4 regions of the Planococcus sp. 1R117A genome follow, and region 1 is predicted to be linked to each of the others. Evidence: riboswitches for the same ligand, from Rfam matches in the RefSeq annotation. Region 1 holds a riboswitch; each other region holds the start of a gene.
The links. Region 1 has a riboswitch for lysine ahead of dapA (4-hydroxy-tetrahydrodipicolinate synthase). Riboswitches for the same ligand answer to the same signal wherever they lie in the genome.
Positions count from the first base shown of each region.

Region 2: linked by a shared signal. The riboswitch ahead of ACSFXN_RS16520 (Na+/H+ antiporter NhaC family protein) and the one ahead of dapA (4-hydroxy-tetrahydrodipicolinate synthase) in region 1 are both predicted to bind lysine.
Region 3: linked by a shared signal. The riboswitch ahead of ACSFXN_RS08850 (aspartate kinase) and the one ahead of dapA (4-hydroxy-tetrahydrodipicolinate synthase) in region 1 are both predicted to bind lysine.
Region 4: linked by a shared signal. The riboswitch ahead of ACSFXN_RS04915 (transporter substrate-binding domain-containing protein) and the one ahead of dapA (4-hydroxy-tetrahydrodipicolinate synthase) in region 1 are both predicted to bind lysine.

Region 1 covers NZ_JBPRLO010000001.1:732,195-736,383, forward strand. Annotated here, with positions in the region: gene ACSFXN_RS03380 (TraB/GumN family protein) at 1-6, opposite strand, end outside; gene ypfJ (KPN_02809 family neutral zinc metallopeptidase) at 141-989, opposite strand; gene ACSFXN_RS03390 (SAM-dependent methyltransferase) at 1,056-1,658, opposite strand; lysine riboswitch at 1,766-1,944, shown strand; gene dapA (4-hydroxy-tetrahydrodipicolinate synthase) at 2,078-2,959, shown strand; gene ACSFXN_RS03400 (STAS domain-containing protein) at 3,480-4,189, opposite strand, start outside.
Region 2 covers NZ_JBPRLO010000006.1:38,241-42,429, forward strand. Annotated here, with positions in the region: gene ACSFXN_RS16515 (sodium-dependent transporter) at 1-28, opposite strand, end outside; gene ACSFXN_RS16520 (Na+/H+ antiporter NhaC family protein) at 222-1,799, opposite strand; lysine riboswitch at 1,912-2,094, opposite strand; gene ACSFXN_RS16525 (bifunctional metallophosphatase/5'-nucleotidase) at 2,165-3,508, opposite strand; gene ACSFXN_RS16530 (sulfite exporter TauE/SafE family protein) at 3,522-4,189, opposite strand, start outside.
Region 3 covers NZ_JBPRLO010000002.1:687,834-692,022, reverse strand. Annotated here, with positions in the region: gene trxA (thioredoxin) at 1-90, shown strand, start outside; gene uvrC (excinuclease ABC subunit UvrC) at 141-1,937, shown strand; lysine riboswitch at 1,975-2,150, shown strand; gene ACSFXN_RS08850 (aspartate kinase) at 2,283-3,494, shown strand; gene ACSFXN_RS08845 (hypothetical protein) at 3,694-3,885, opposite strand.
Region 4 covers NZ_JBPRLO010000001.1:1,046,084-1,050,272, forward strand. Annotated here, with positions in the region: gene ACSFXN_RS04905 (amino acid ABC transporter ATP-binding protein) at 1-122, opposite strand, end outside; gene ACSFXN_RS04910 (amino acid ABC transporter permease) at 158-925, opposite strand; gene ACSFXN_RS04915 (transporter substrate-binding domain-containing protein) at 989-1,831, opposite strand; lysine riboswitch at 1,967-2,150, opposite strand; gene mnmH (tRNA 2-selenouridine(34) synthase MnmH) at 2,299-3,378, opposite strand; gene ACSFXN_RS04925 (class I SAM-dependent methyltransferase) at 3,584-4,147, opposite strand.

The sequences.
Region 1 (4,189 bases):
ATGCATAAATTTTCTTCCTTCATAGAACTTAATTTCTTTCCGTTTTCACACGAAAAGACTGTCTATTTCAATAATGAATCACAATGCCAAAAATATCAATGCAACACTCTTCGTTCCGCTGTTTTTTTCAGCAGAAACGGTTACAGGTTTTTCGCATTGAACGTATCGCCGCCTTGGATCGTCCCCGCCTCGAAGCCTTTATAGAACCAGCTCTTGCGCTGTTCGGACGTTCCGTGCGTAAAGCTTTCCGGCACCACATAGCCGCGCGCCCGTTCCTGGATGGTATCGTCTCCCACTGCACTTGCCGCCGTCAATGCTTCTTCCAGATCCCCTGTTTCCAGGAGATTCATCCCTTGGGCATGGTGCGCCCAGACACCCGCATAATAATCGGCCTGCAATTCGAGCCTTACCTGCAGTTTATTGTAATCCTCTTCACTTAATTGATTGCGGAGCGGCTGGACCTGCTCCATAATGCCGAGCAGGTTTTGCACATGGTGCCCGACTTCATGCGCAATGACGTAAGCCATCGCAAAGTCGCCCGGCGCCTGGAATTGCTGCTGCAGCTCATTATAAAAACTTAAGTCAATATAAAGCTTCTGATCGCCGGGACAATAGAACGGTCCGACGGCTGCGCCTGCTGTACCGCAAGCAGAGTCAACGCTGCCATTAAAAAGCACGAGTGTCGGCTCGACATACTCCAAGCCCTGCTCGGCAAAAACTTCAGACCACACGGCTTCGGTATCCGCCAGCACAACCGAAACGAAATTTGCCAGTTCCTGCTCCTGCTCGGTTTTGACATAAGGTTCGCTCGACTGTGTGCCTGCGCCGGTGCCAAGTTCGTTCAGAAGGACACCCGGGTCCCCGCCAAGAAATGCCACCAGCAGGACGATAAGCAGTCCTCCGATTCCGCCTCCCGCTATCATCTTGCCGCCTGATGAACCCCGCCGGTCCTCGACGTTTCTGCTGCCTTGCCTGCCTTTCCATTTCATAAAATCTCTCCTCGCGAATTGCACTTTTTAAGCCTATACCCCAATTCATAGAAACTCTAATCCCACTTATTCGAGGCGGTAAACTAAAAAACGTTCGCGAATATCGCAGCTTGCTCCCGGCAGCAAAATCTCTTCCAGCAGTTCAAAAAGAGTCTGATGCTCCAAATAATCGATATAATCGTCCGACGGGAAAAACAGAATCACATCAACCGGACGCTGCACCTGCTCCACGGACTTCAAGATATTGTTGATAGCGGCCATGAAGATCTGAACCGAAAACGGATTAAAAAAATAAAACCGGTTGTCTCTTGCTTCAACTTTATAGTCTTGTGCCAGGCAGCAGCAAAAGTCGATTTTCCCTTTAGCATTTTTCCGCTTTTTCTCGTAAGCCGTCCGGTTATCGAGTGCTTCCTTGTAAAAGGTTTCGTCCATCTCGACTCCCACCGTTTCCGCTCCGAATAAATATTGAACGTAAAAATTCAGACGGCCCTTGCCGCAGCCGTAGTCAACGAGCCGGTCTTCCTTGGACAGCCTGTAATGGCTAAAAAGGATTTCCAGTAAGGCATAAGGCGTCGGCTCATAGCGGTTGTGGTGAAGCGACTCATGGAAGCCTTGCTGGTTTTCGGAAGTCCGGATATTCAACATTTCGTCGTATTGGCGTTCGTTCACTGTCATCCACTCCATTCCAATAAAATAATAATTCCGGCTCTTGCAATCGCGCAAAGAGTTTGGTATGGTGAAGCTAATTCAATATTTTCTTGCTCCAGATTTTATGGAGTGAGGATAGAGGTGCAAAAACCATCAGTATATAAATCGAGGAGTATGAGCTCCGATGACGTTTATGGAAAGGGGGATTTGCCGAAGCGGTTAGACACTCATAGTCGACTCCGCTGGGTCTGCATCTAATAAATGCAGGACTGTCATATAGGCGACTATATGGAGGGCTATCTGACGCAAAGAAACGGTGGATAAACATTGTTTCTACGGCAGCAACGAGACCCTCGTTGCTGCTTTTTTGTTTCTTTTTATTATGCGACTGGTCCATCACCTCTGATTCTATGACAAAAAACTAAGAAAAGGGTGGTATTATGAATTTCGGCCAAATCATCACAGCAATGGTTACTCCGTTTGACGCAAACGGGGAAATCGACTTTCCCGCAACTAAAAACCTAGTGGAGCACTTAATCGAAAACGGTTCAGATGGATTAGTAATTGCCGGCACGACTGGAGAATCGCCGACTTTGTCATCAGAAGAAAAAGTGAAACTATTTAAATTCGTAGTGGAAACTGTGAAAGGCCGAATTCCGGTCATCGCAGGAACGGGTTCGAACAACACTCGTGCATCTATCGCCTTGACTCGGCAAGCGGAAGACATCGGAGTCGATGGCATCATGCTCGTTACGCCGTATTATAACAAACCTTCACAAGAAGGCATGTTCCAACATTTTGAAGCGATCGCCGCGTCTACCCGCCTGCCAATTATGCTCTACAATATTCCAGGGCGCAGCGTCGTCAATTTATCCGTCGATACAGTCGTCCGTCTTTCAGCAATCGATAATATCGTCTCTATCAAAGAAGCGAGCGGCAATTTGGATGCTGCCGCGGAAATTATCGAACGCACACCGGATTCCTTCACGCTCTACAGCGGTGATGACAGTTTAACTTTGCCGATTCTTGCAATCGGCGGAAACGGCATCGTATCGGTCGCTGCCCATATCATCGGCAATGACATGAAAAATATGATCTCGAACTTCCGGAATGGCAATACCCAAGCGGCTGCAGCGGCACACCGCAAATTGCTGCCCGTCATGAATGCCTTGTTTGCCGCTCCGAATCCGGTTCCGGTAAAAACTGCTTTAAACCTCTCAGGCGTCCAAGTCGGCGGTGTCCGTTTGCCAATGATTCCTTTGAACGAGCAAGAAACCCTAACCTTGCAAGAGGTTTTATCAGCCCGTACTGTGAATTCTTAATAGATTGATACAAAACCGCTGAAGCCAGGACTTCAGCGGTTTTGATCTTGTAAAGAAACTTTTGTTATTTTCTCATTTCGCTCCAGGCGAACGCTTTCCGCGGGCACGGCTTCAGCCGCTTCCTTTGCTCCCGCGATTACTCGTCGCAAATTGAAAAAACATTCGCTGCGCTCAGTCCAGGGTCTTCAGCTTCCTTTTACTACTTTTAAAGACTCTCTAAAAGTGTAATTGTTTTGGAAAGCTCTCTAAAATATTTGTTCCTACTCTCCAGATATGGAGCCAAACGGCGGAGGAAAACATACTGTCTCTGCATCGCTGCGCTAGCTTCGAGACATGAAAGTGCGCTGCTCCTGCGCAAGCTCATCACAAAGCAATCGGCCGAAATGATTCGGCCGATTGTTTTGCAGCTGTTTTGCGGAATATCGGTTTAATGAATTAATATTAAAACAATTTTTTAGCTTTCTCAACAAACTTACAAAAACCCGCTGAAGCCAAGGCTTCAGCGGGTTTTTCATATACTCTATTTTGCTTCGGCCAATCTCTTGAAAGCCTGCTTCAAGCTTCCGCCAAGTGCCAGCTGGCTGACGTCAATGCCCAGCTGAATCATGGTCTGCGCGATTTCCGGCCGGATGCCGGTCAACACTGCCTGGACGCCGACAAGCTTCAGTGACTGCGTCAATTTAATAATTTGTTCTGCCACCATCGTGTCGACTTTTACTACGCCCGATAAATCAATAATAAGCGTGGAAACCTTTAAGCGTCCAGCCGCAAACAGCGATTGTTCCAAAATATGCTGTGCCCGGTCCACTTCAATGGCGCCTACAATCGGAAGGATTGCAATTTGGTCATTTACGGGAACAACCGGCGATGACAACTCGAGAAATTCTTTTCTGGCAGCAGCCAAGTTCTTCTGATAAGAATTGATGTAAGTCGAGCTGTACGAATAGGCAGCGTGGTCCAGCAATGAATGGAAAAATTCCATTGCTTCAAAAAGGATCTCAAGCGGCATTTCCTTGCGCACAGCTTCGGTTTTGATCACTTTGCCGATATGTTTCCGATAAAGGGACGTTTCCCCCAATGCGTCTGCAAGCGACATGCCCTCTTTCAGAAAATAATTCCCAGTCACGTCTCCCCATTGCGCTATTCCCTTGAAAACCGTTTCAGGGTCCAGGAAATTTTGAAGGGATTCCCCTAAAAGCCCGATAAAGTCCATTCGAAAATGAAGGACTG
Region 2 (4,189 bases), on a different contig from region 1:
CGCGCGTACCCCATTGCGAACGTTCCATTTACCTTCCTCCTTGTTTTCTTCCATCCTCTTTCCAGAAAAATAGGAAGTTTGTTTATATTCAGATTATTTACTAATCTAAAAATAGTATAACGAGGGGAATGTTCAAAGTAAAGATAATTCAGCAAAGTTTTTACATAAAGCTATTACTTCAATAACAAAAAAGCAGAGAACAAGGTTCTCTGCTTCTTGAATCATTGGAGTTTAACGCGCTTTTCAAGAATTGTGGTTCTCCGAGACCATACAAGGAATAATATCAAAAGAATAATGATAACTGCACCTAAAGAAAATAAGAGAGATCCAGTAAAACCTATGATAATATACCCTATAGCGGCGATGCCCGCAGCTGTCAAAGCATACGGAAGCTGCGTCAGTACATGGTCCATGTGATTGCTCCCTGCCCCTGTTGAAGACAGAATAGTCGTATCAGAAATTGGTGAACAGTGATCACCAAATACCGCTCCAGCGAGAACCGCAGATAATGCCGGCAATAAGAGCTCAGGTGCAGCTTGAGCCATGATGTTCCCTGCAATCGGCAAGAGGATGCCGAATGAGCCCCAGGAAGTGCCTGTTGAGAATGCCATAACCCCTGCCAGAATAAATAACAGGACCGGCAGAATTTCTATTGGAACATTGTTTTCCGTAACAATCTCCGAAAGATAAATTCCGGTTTCAAGTGCTCCTATTAAATAACTTAATGACCAAGCGAAAATCAGGATGAAAACGGCGCCTGCCATGGATTTGATCCCAGCAATAACCCCTTTTCCGACCCAAGTCGCGTTCGCCGTTTCATTACGTTTCATCTGAAGTACATAAAGGACAATTGAAGTAAACGCTCCTAGAAGCCCACCGGTCATCAGCGAAGCCGGAACATCTGTATTTTCAAAAATCAACCAGATATCAGCAACTTGACCAGCATTTTGGTACCCGGTCCAAATCATCGCCCCGATTGTTCCAACAACCAATAATAAAATTGGCAACAGTAAATCTTGGACACGTCCGTGTGAGTGGGTTGGGAATTCTTCTTTCATTTCACCAGGTATAACTTTGTTTGGATTAAATAGTTGGCCGTCGACGATTGCCAGAGTCTCATGCTTTTTCATGGCTCCAAAGTCCACATCACGAATTGCTACGAAAAAGACGATAGCCAAAGTGGCAATTGCATAAAAGTTCATAGGCGCCATTAAGACAAATGCCTCAAGAGCTGAAGATTGGACATATGTCTGCTCAGCCAAAATAGTTGCGATGATTCCGATAATCGCCGCCCCCCAGCTGGATACTGGAGAAATTACACAAACCGGTGCAGCTGTCGAATCGATGAAATATGCAAGTTTCGCGCGTGATACTCTATAACGGTCTGTAATCGGTTTAGCGACTTGCCCTACAGCCAAAGCATTAAAATAATCATCGATAAAAATGATCATACCGAGAATTACTGTAAGGACTTTTGCGCCTCTTCTTGATTTGATGCGCTTAGATGCCCATTCCGCGAAAGCAAGACTGCCTCCTGACAAGCTGACAAATGCAGTAATAATCCCCAATAAGAAGAGGAATAAAATAATGTAAACATTATAAGCGTTAAAGCCTTCGTCCCAAAAAGTGATAGCGAATGAGTTAAACAATTCCTGCAGCGCTTCCAGCGGTGCAAAAGAAGTCAGAATCAACGCCCCTGCTACGATTCCTGCTCCGAGTGACAATAGCACACGGCGAGTCAGCAACACCATAACAATCGCGATGATTGGCGGCAAAATCGAAAAAACTGTATTTTCCATGGTAATGATCCCTCCTGTTTTTTTAGGATGGAAGAGAAAGAAAAAAAGCTGACCGTGTCCCTACTGGGTACAGTCAGCTTTCTACAATTCGTCTGTGCTTCAAAACATCAAACAACCCTGTAGCTCTTCGCCTATGATTCATCATAAACGACAGTGGCATTCTTGTTCAGAATACCCCCAGCTCTTTTTTCAGTGACAGCAAAAAAAGAACTTCGGCAAAACTTCCTTTTGGATGTGTTCAACGTTGTCACACTCGCACATCGGACTTATAAGTTTTGCAGCCTCTACCCATCAATTTTTAATTCTTTGTAAGCATAGCCCAATCTTATTGCAAAATCAAATGTATATTAACTTTGAATTTTCTTTCATTTGAGAGCTTTGCTTCGGAAATATTGACTAAATACATCCCTCAGGAATTCGGGCATGAAATACTTTTTCGGAGCGCGTTTCAGCGACGGGAAAAAATACCCGAATGTGAACATGTCCAATGTGACCAGCTGGAAAGTTTCATTATGTCCTGCCAACTTTCCGCCAATGAACAATTGATGGTTTTTCATTTCAAGATTGATGCGGATGATATTGCCGAATACCGCACCCCGAAATCCCATGCCTTTCAGCTCGATATTGGGCCATTCCGCATTTAATGACTGCTGGTAGATTTCTTTCAATTCAGCGCCCGTCAAACTGATGAGGCAGGGATTGATCGGATGAGGCAGCATTTTATGGAAATCATAACGGGTCGTTTCCCCGACCGGCATGTCTTCCATAAACAATCCTGCATTGAATATGGCGCAATCAGCTCCAGAGAATTCCAGCAGTGCTTCTCCGAACAGTTCGGCCAGCTGGGAATCTTTAAACCATTCCGCTTTCAGTTCATCTTCATTATAAAAGACCGGTTCATTCAATTGTGATTTTCCTTGCTCGATGAGCATGTCATTAAAGTCTTCATCTGATCCACGAAGCGAAGACGTTTCAATCAATTCGGCTTTTTTCTCATGAATGGCCGGTTCAATCGTTACATGGCCAATATACATGCCAAATTTGCCAGCCGCCCCGAGCAATGTATCGCCGATTAGTTTTCCTTCATGAAAAATGTGATGCGTATGGGCTCCCAGAATCACATCAATTTCCGGGCATAGTTCCGCCAAATACTCATCTTCTTTCACGCCAAGATGAGAAAGGCAGACAATTAGGTCCACTTCATCTTTAATGGCTTCTACAGCCTCTATAATGGCATCCTTGGCATCTGTGATTGTCCATCCCAGCCGCTTATAGAAAGGGGTAAACTCAGCCGTTGCCCCGACCAGTCCAATCGTTAAGCCCCCTTGAGTTTTCAGCAGCTGGTAAGGTTTTGCCCATTCGGGGCGCTTGCCATCCGGCTCATAGAGATTAGCTACAATTACATCGAAATCCGCTTGCACATATAATTCTTCCAATTCTTTTTTGGACAGCGTTATACCTTCATTATTGCCTATTGTCACGGCATCGTATTCAGCATCATTTAATAACTCCACGTTGCCTTTTCCGGCAGTCCCTTCAGTGTATGGATGAGACCGGTCAACATGGTCCCCGATATCAAGGATTAAACAAACATCTCCTTCTTCCTGATGCCACCGTTTTCGTTCACTCAATAAATTCTTGATGCGAGGCCAATTGGAAAAATGGCTATGCAAATCGTTTGTATGATAAATATGAATGGTTTCACCCATAACTTACACCTCTTTAAGAACTAAATAATCCTTCGTAAATTGAACGCAGTCCCAATAATAACAAAGCAATCCGCAAGATAGCTACTAGCGTCTCTGATTTCAGTTTTTTGTTTAACGCCGCCCCTACCTTCGCTCCTATATAAGCCCCTGGCACTACCGCCAACGTGTAGATCCAGGGAACATTGCCAAGAGACATATGGGTTATGGAGTTTACAATCGATGATAAAAAGACCATGAACATTGAGGTTCCGACGGCAACATGCGGTGGAAATAAAAATAGTAAAATCATGGCTGGCACCATAATCGAACCTCCGCCGATTCCAAACAAACCAGAAGCAAAGCCTACTGCAAAAGTCAGCAGCAGAGCAGCCCACACCGGATAACCATAAACATATTCTTTGTTCATGGAGTCTTTAAAACGTATTTTCCGGCCATTATTAACAAACCACTGTACTTCTTTCAACCGGTTCCGGACCAACAGCAATATGGAAAGGAATACCAGTAAGATGCCGAAATATAAGTTAAAGGAAGGCAAATCCAATCCTTTATTTACAAATGCCCCAATAATGGTTCCAGGGACACTGCCAATAAAAAAGATAAAGGCGCTCTTGTAGTCGACCGTCTTTACTTTCATATAAGAAAGAGTTGAAGACAATCCGGTAAAAATCATCATAATTACGG
Region 3 (4,189 bases), on a different contig from region 1:
TTGTTGATGAAAGATGGAGAAACAGTTGACAAAGTGGTTGGTTTCAGACCAAAAGAAGCTTTAGCAGAATTGGTTAACCAACACGCATAATTCTAAACCGGGTCCCGTAATGGTGCCCGGTTTTTTAATAGGGTGAGATTATGGCAAATGAATTGATTCAACATAAATTAGCGATACTTCCGGATCAGCCTGGCTGCTATTTGATGAAAGACCGCCAAAATACGATCATCTATGTCGGTAAAGCGAAAGTGCTGAAAAACCGCGTACGATCGTATTTTACGGGAAGCCATGATGCCAAAACACAGCGGCTGGTAGGCGAAATAGAGGATTTTGAATATATCGTAACAAGTTCAGAAAAAGAAGCGCTGATTCTGGAGCTGAACTTGATCAAAAAGCATGATCCAAAATACAATATCATGCTGAAAGATGACAAGACCTACCCATACTTGAAAATTACAGGTGAGCGCCATCCAAAGCTCATCATCACACGGCAAGTGAAGCGGGATAAAGGCAAGTATTTCGGTCCTTATCCCAATGCTTACGCGGCAAGTGAAACGAAGAAATTGCTCGATCGTCTGTATCCGCTCCGGAAATGCCATACCATGCCTGACCGTGCCTGCCTGTATTACCATATGGGGCAGTGTTTGGCGCCGTGCATCAAACCGGTCGAACAGGAAACGTATCAAAATATGATCGAAGGCATCACGAAATTCCTGAACGGCGGTTTCCGTGAAGTCAAAGAGCAGCTGGTTGAAAAGATGTCGGAAGCCGCTGAGAATTTGGAATTTGAGCGAGCCAAGGAATACCGGGATCAGATTATCCATATTGAAACGGTCATGGAAAAGCAGAAAATGGCCATGAACGATTTTACCAACCGCGACGTTTTTGCCTATGCCATCGACAAGGGCTGGATGTGCGTGCAGGTGTTTTTCGTGCGCCAAGGCAAGCTCATTGAGCGCGATGTCTCACTGTTTCCGTTATACCGCGACCCTCAGGAAGAATTTATGACGTATCTCGGCCAGTTTTACGAGCAGTCGCACCATATGAAGCCAAATGAAATCCTGGTTCCGGAAGGGATAGACACGGATTTGGTCCGGGAATGGCTCGACCTCCGCGTACTGGTGCCTCAGCGCGGCAAGAAAAAGGATTTGCTGGATCTGGCGAAGAAAAATGCGGAGATTGCCATAAAAGAAAAGTTTCAGCTGCTTGAGCGCCAGGAAGAACGGACTGTTGGTGCCTGCATTGAATTGGGAGAAGCGATGAATATTGAAACGCCGCTCCGCATCGAAGCGTTTGATAACTCACATATCCAAGGAGCTGACGCAGTTTCTGCAATGATCACATTTATCGACGGCAAACCGTCGAAAAAAGATTACCGCAAGTATAAAACCCGCAATGCCTCGAAACCGGATGATTACGCTGCTATGCGGGAAGTAATCCGGCGCCGCTATTCGCGTGTTTTGAAAGATGGGCTTCCACTCCCGGACTTGATCGTCATTGATGGAGGAAAAGGGCAGATGGAGTCGGCGCGCGAGATTTTAGAAGACGAGCTTGGCTTATCGATTCCGATTGCCGGCCTTGCTAAAGACACAAAGCACCAGACTTCTCAGCTTCTATACGGGGATCCAATCGAAGTTGTGCCGTTAAAACGCACGAGTGAAGCGTTTTATCTGCTGCAGCGCATCCAGGATGAAGTGCACCGATTTGTCATCACATTCCACCGTCAGCTGCGCGGGAAAAATTCCATCCAGTCCGCGCTCGATGACTTGGAAGGCGTAGGGCCAAAACGCAAGAAGAAATTGTTAAAGCATTTCGGTTCTGTCAAAAAGATAAAAGAAGCGACGATAGAAGAATTGCGCCAGGCGGGCATGCCTGAGAATCTGGCCAAATCCATTCAGCAGCATTTTGTTCAGCAGGCATTGCCAAGTGAGCAATAACATGCTATCGTAAAAACATAATTGAATCACTTGGAAAAGTGATGATAGAGGCGCGAACGTCAATAGTAGCCATTCGGAGATTTGCAGAATCTGTGAAGAGTGGGGAAAGGGGCGGTCGCCGAAGTGTAGGGGATTTTTGCAAACCCATATGCTGGTCCGGCATTTAAGAAATGCCGGGCTGTCAGAGTAAATCTCTGGAGGGCTATCTCACATGGACGTTTTTCGTATTCGTACATGATAAAAGAGGTAGCTTGCCGTAGAACCGGTGAGCTACCTTTTTTTATTGCCTGGCACCCAGTGCCTGACATGTTGAGAGCCACATCTTAAAATGTGGGAGTGGATGAAATGAAGACGATCGTAATGAAGTTTGGCGGGACGTCCGTTGCAACACCCGAAAAAATCATTGAAGTGGCCAAGCGGGCAATCCTTGAAAAAGAAAAAGGCTATCGTGTAGTAATCGTGGTATCAGCGATGGGCAAAACGACAGATACACTGCTCAAACTGGCAGGGGAAATTTCTGCCGAACCGCCGAAACGGGAAATGGATATGCTGTTGGCTACGGGAGAGCAAGTAACAATTTCTCTGCTTGCCATGGCCTTTAAATCATTAGGGCATGAAGCTTTATCGTTCACCGGATGGCAAGCGGGCATTGAAACGGAATCCGTTCCGCGCAACGCCCGCATCGAAACCATCCATACAGAGCGTTTGGAACGGGTTCTGGATAATGGCTATTTCTGCGTGGTTGCCGGGTTCCAGGGCGTTGATAAGATTGGCAATATCACGACACTTGGCCGCGGCGGCTCAGATACGACTGCGGTGGCATTGGCAGCTGCGTTAGAGGCCGATAAATGTGAAATCTACACCGATGTCGATGGTGTTTATACATCGGATCCGCGTCATGTGACAGGAGCCCGTAAACTCGAGCAAATTTCATATGATGAAATGCTTGAACTTGCCAACCTCGGTGCAGGCGTCCTGCATCCTCGTGCTGTCGAATTTGCGAAAAACAATAAAGTCCCGTTGTCGGTCAGAGCAAGTTATTCGGATGAACCGGGCACAATCATACAAGAGGTGATCACTGTGGAGAAAAACTTAATAGTCAGAGGCGTAGCGTTTGAACCTGGAATTGCCCGGGTGACCGTCTCGTATGAAAAACCATTCAACGGTTCATTGGCGAATATATTTACGAAACTGGCGGAAAACCATATCGATGTTGACATCATTGTCCAAAGCATCACGGATGAATTCCCGCCGTCTGTCTCATTTTCCATTAAACAAGACAGCCTGGAAGAAACAAAGCGGGTATTGAACGAATTCCAGTCAGACATTAAATTCTCAAATGCTAATTTTGAAGTCGGTTTATCGAAAGTGTCAATTGTCGGATCCGGCATGGTCTCCAATCCCGGGGTAGCTGCACAAATGTTCGATATTCTTCGCTTGCAGGAAATTCCAGTGAAGATGGTCAGCACTTCTGAGATTAAAATTTCTGTCGTAGTGCCGGAAGCGGATATGAAAAAATCAGCGAACGCTTTGCATGACGCATTCGGTTTATCTTAATAAAAAGAAGTGAACACGTCACTTGGCGATTAAAAAAACCATGCAGGTTTGAAGTTGATAAACAGGAAGCCGCTTTCTTTTAAGTAGATATGTCAGGAAAATGACAATTCGGCAAATGTTTATAAAGGTAAAATGAAATTATTATTCAAATATAAGAACAATAAAACCCACTGCGCTTTTGCGAAGTGGGTTTTGAAATTCATGCTTTTTCATGGAGGCCGGTTTTTAAAGTGATGCGGACTTGATTTCTTTTATATTGGGTTTCGACAGAGGCTTCGGTTAAATAATCATCGATTGCTTGTTTTTGCTGGGCCCGGAATCCAGCTTCTAATTTAAAGCAGCGCTGCGCGGACTCAGAAGTAGATAATGGTGCACTATCAAGCTTTTCCATGCTTTTTTTGAGCATCAGTCAGCCGGAATGAGCTAGTCGAAAAAGGTGTTGCGCTTCTTCCAAGGAATGGACGGAAATTTTCCGGCTAATGATTTTCCCGGTCAGTAAAGAATATCTTCTTCATGCTTGCCTAAAGTTTCTGGAAATATATGGTCTCGAATAATTTCATAACCAAAGTCCTGGTGATTTTGGGTTGTTTGAAAGTCATGCTAATCTTACTTTCAATATAATAAATTGCTATTTAAAATCATACGGAAATACCTCTGGTTACCTTGACGCTCCCATTTTCGGAGAGTACAATAAA
Region 4 (4,189 bases), 310 kb from region 1:
GATCCTGATGAGCCGATGACACAGACCACTTCGCCTTTGCGCACGGAAAAATCGATGTCTCTTAGCACTTCATGCGTGCCGAAGGATTTACTTAAATGCTGAATTTCAATTACGTTTTCCATAAGTTCTCCTCTTCCATTTCTGCTTATTGACCTGTCTATTCTTTGATTTTATGCGAAGTGTCTTCCGGATTCACTACTTGCATCGGCAAGCCGCCAATCATGCTGTAGTTTTTCGGCCCCGCCATTTTTCTTTCAAGTTTGCGCAATAGAAGTGTGATGCTGTATGTCATGATGAAATAAAGGACACAAGCGATAAAGAACGATTCGAAATAACGGAAGTTGTTCCCTGATACGGTTCTTGTCTGGAAAAACAATTCCGTCACTCCAATAACGCTTAGCACCGCCGTATCTTTAATATTGATGACAAACTGATTGCCTGTTGCCGGCAAAATATTGCGGATGACCTGCGGCATGACGACATTGATCATAGTTTGAAAATGGTTCATCCCAATGGCCTGGGCAGCTTCGAACTGTCCTTTATCGACGGAAATGATGCCGCCCCGAACAATTTCCGACATATAGGCCCCTGTATTGATGGATACAATGAATATGGCCGCTGTAAAGACGTCCAAATCGATTCCAAATGCCATGGCGGATCCATAGAAAATAACCATCGCCTGTACCATCATCGGTGTTCCCCGGAAAAATTCGATGTATGCAGAAAGAAGTCCGTTAATGACTTTCAAACCGATTTTTTTGATTCCCCGCTCCGGCATCGGAATGGTATGGATAATACCGATGATCAATCCAATAGCGGCTCCAATCAAAGTGCCGATCACTGAAATCCATAACGTCATGACCGCTCCGCGCAGGAACATGGGCCAGTTATCTGTAAGTATGGTGATAACCCATTCTAAACTCATTGTTTTCCTCCTAAAAATAGTTAAAACCGGCTGCATACATATGTAGCCGGCACCACCTAATCATTATTGGGCAGCTGGTTGGTTTTTAATTGCAGTATCCATAATTTCCTGGCGCTCTTCTTCAGAAATGCCAGCCAATGCTTTATTGATTTGTTCTGTCAGTTCACTGCCTTTTTCAAGCCCTACCGCAATTGCTGTGTCTTCTTCAGACGTTTCAAACCCGTCTTCAAATTCCACCATGGCAAAATTTTCATTGGCAGCAGAAGCACTCACCGCTTCCGGCCGTTCTGACACGTAGCCATCAATAATCCCTGATTCAAGCGCTACCCGCATGGAAGGGAAGCTTTCCATCGCTGTTTCTTTCGATACGCCTTCAATCTGGTCAATAACGGAATAATGGAAAGTGTTCAACTGTGCTGTGATTTTCGCTCCTTTAAAATCGGAAAGCGAAGTTGCCCCTTCATATTTGCCGCCTTTTTGAACGACCATAACCAACTCTGACGTATAGTACGGGTCTGAAAAATCAATGGTTGCTTTGCGCTCTGCCGTCGGTGACATGCCCGCAACGATGGCATCAATCTTGCCGGAAGTCAGAGCAGGCACCAGACCATCCCATTCCGTTTTTACAATTTCCAATTCCTTGCCCATGTCTTCAGCAATTCTTTTAGCAATTTCTACGTCATAGCCGCCTGCATATTCAGCGTTCCCTGAAATTTTCACAGCCTCGTTGGAGTCATCTCCCTGTGTCCAGTTGAACGGTGCATAAGCTGCTTCCATTCCCACTTTGAATGTCTCAGATTCTTCTGATGATCCGCCGCTTCCGGCTTCCTCGCTTGATCCGCATCCTGACATCAGCAGCATCGACGACAGGAACATGGTTGAAAATAACGTCAATTTTTTCTTCATAATTAAACTCTCCCCTTTGTGTTTGGTACCTTAGTGGTAATTGAATATACAAAAAGGGCACCTCTGCACAAAAAGACCTGAGGTAGACTCAGATCGCACTATACATAGTTGCCCTAAATCCTCTTCTTCGTCCCTGGATGAGATAGCTCTTCGCAATAAATCGGGAAATCCATTGCGACAGTCCTGCAGCTATTAACCGCAGACCCAGCATGCAATAGTGAGAGTTATTGCACACTTCGGCGACATTTCCTTCTCCTTGGGATCATCATTTTCTCGAACTCCTCCAAGGATTGTTAAACGTCGCGCCTCTACCTCACTGCAAAAAGTGTGAGGTAATATTCAATTCATGTTTTTCATAGTCTACATTGATATATTTTATCTGTCAATCCTATTTTTATTTATCAAAAATTTGTCCTGATTTTCTGTTTCCACAATGGGAGCAGAGACTTTTTGTTCAGCTTTCCCACTTATTTCTTTTGCACTAATTGACCTGGATCGGTGGCTTCTCCACCCACAGAGAAAGCAGGGAGATTTTCTTTAACCGCTTGGATTGCTTCTTCGATATTGTTGACCACCAAGAACTTTTTCTGCGAATCCGGGTATTGGAGGCCGGTATGCTTGTAGCGGGAATCGTAATAATGCTCCAGCAGCAGCTGAATGGCCGAAGCAAAATTGCCCGTTTCCAAATCCGATTCGATTTGCTTGGCGATAGGCATATGAATCCGCGATTTGATCCGCTGAAATGCTTCCATGCATTCTTCCTGATGTTCCGAAGGACGGTAATCTTCCAGGATTTCTTTCACCCGTTCTTCCATCGGCAAATCGATGACCAAATGGATGCTCCGATTTTTCAAATCACTTAAAAACGGCGGAATCACCACTTTCCCGATGCGATGGCTTTCTGCTTCAATCAGCACATAAGGAAAATTCTGCAGCTTTTTCAGCTGATGGACCAGAAGCGAATCAAAGACTTTCTGATTATGCGGTTCCAGACCGATCTGACCGAAAATCGATCCTTTATGATTGGCCATCCCTTCAAAATCAATGACCGGATATCCCTCTTCCTGCAGCGCCTTTAATACTCTTGTTTTCCCTGCGCCGGTTAATCCGTTTAATACAAATCCTTTCGAAGGGGTTTCCTTTTGTTCCAGCTCGGCTACCACCCATTTCCGATAAGCCCGGATGCCTTCATCAAGGCGATGGACATGGACGTTCATCAAACTCAAAAGAGTCGCTGTCGTTCTGCTGCGCATGCCTCCGCGCCAGCAAAACACCACTTTATCTCCTTCGACTTTCTTGAATGCCCGCACGAATTCCGGCAATTTTGCTGAAATGATTTCCAGCCCGCGTTCTTTTGCAGCTTCTACACTGACTTGTTTATAAAGCGTTCCGATTTCTGCCCGTTCCGCATCATCAAAAAATGGAATATTGATGCTTCCCGGTATAGTGAAATTTTTATATTCAGATGGCGACCGGACATCAATGAGCGCCATTTTTTTGTTTTCGATGACCGGAATCAGTTCTTCTACTTTAATATTGCTAAACATTCTTTTTCCCCCAAAAAGCCATTAAAAGGCTCTATAGTATGGCTTAAATTCTTCAAATTACATTTACAAGTATACACCCATTGAATCCATATAAAAGTTTTCATGGCTTGCTCTTTGTAAAAGCAAAGAAAAAAGCAAGCCGTATTGACAGGCCTGCCTTCTTTAATGGGAAAGTTATCCGACATTAACCGATTGGTGCTTCTCTTTATTTAGTCGCTTCATAAACCCGCATAGGCGGAAGATTCCGCAGAAAGAATTTATCTTGGGCATTGGAAAAATAGTCCCGCAGGTAAACCATCAAATGTTCGTCTTTTTGGAAAAAGGTTTGGTAAGGAAGAAATTTCCCTCCCGGCTTTAATACATGGCTTGTTCTTTTTACGATATTTTCACGGGTTTCTTCATCCATTAACGAGAACGGGATACCCGAAATCACATAATCCACTATTTCGACTCCATGCTGATGGACGATTTCATGCACATTTTCTGCACTGTCATGGTGAATTTTCAACCGGGGATCTCTGGTGTTTTCCCTTAAGTAATCAACAAAATTATCATTAAGTTCAATGGCAATGATCAGGGAATCTGGCGTCATATGCTCAAGCAAATAATTGGTGAATACACCTGTAGCAGGCCCATATTCAACAATCACTACTTTTTTGCTGAGATCCATTTTTTCACATACTTCCCGTACCCCCATCTTTGAAGTCGGCGTAATGGAGGCGATGTTCCGGTCTTTGATTAAATTCTTCACGTATTCTATTGTACTCATTTTTCTGGCCCCCTGTTCACAATTGGCTTAGCTGTAAGCAAA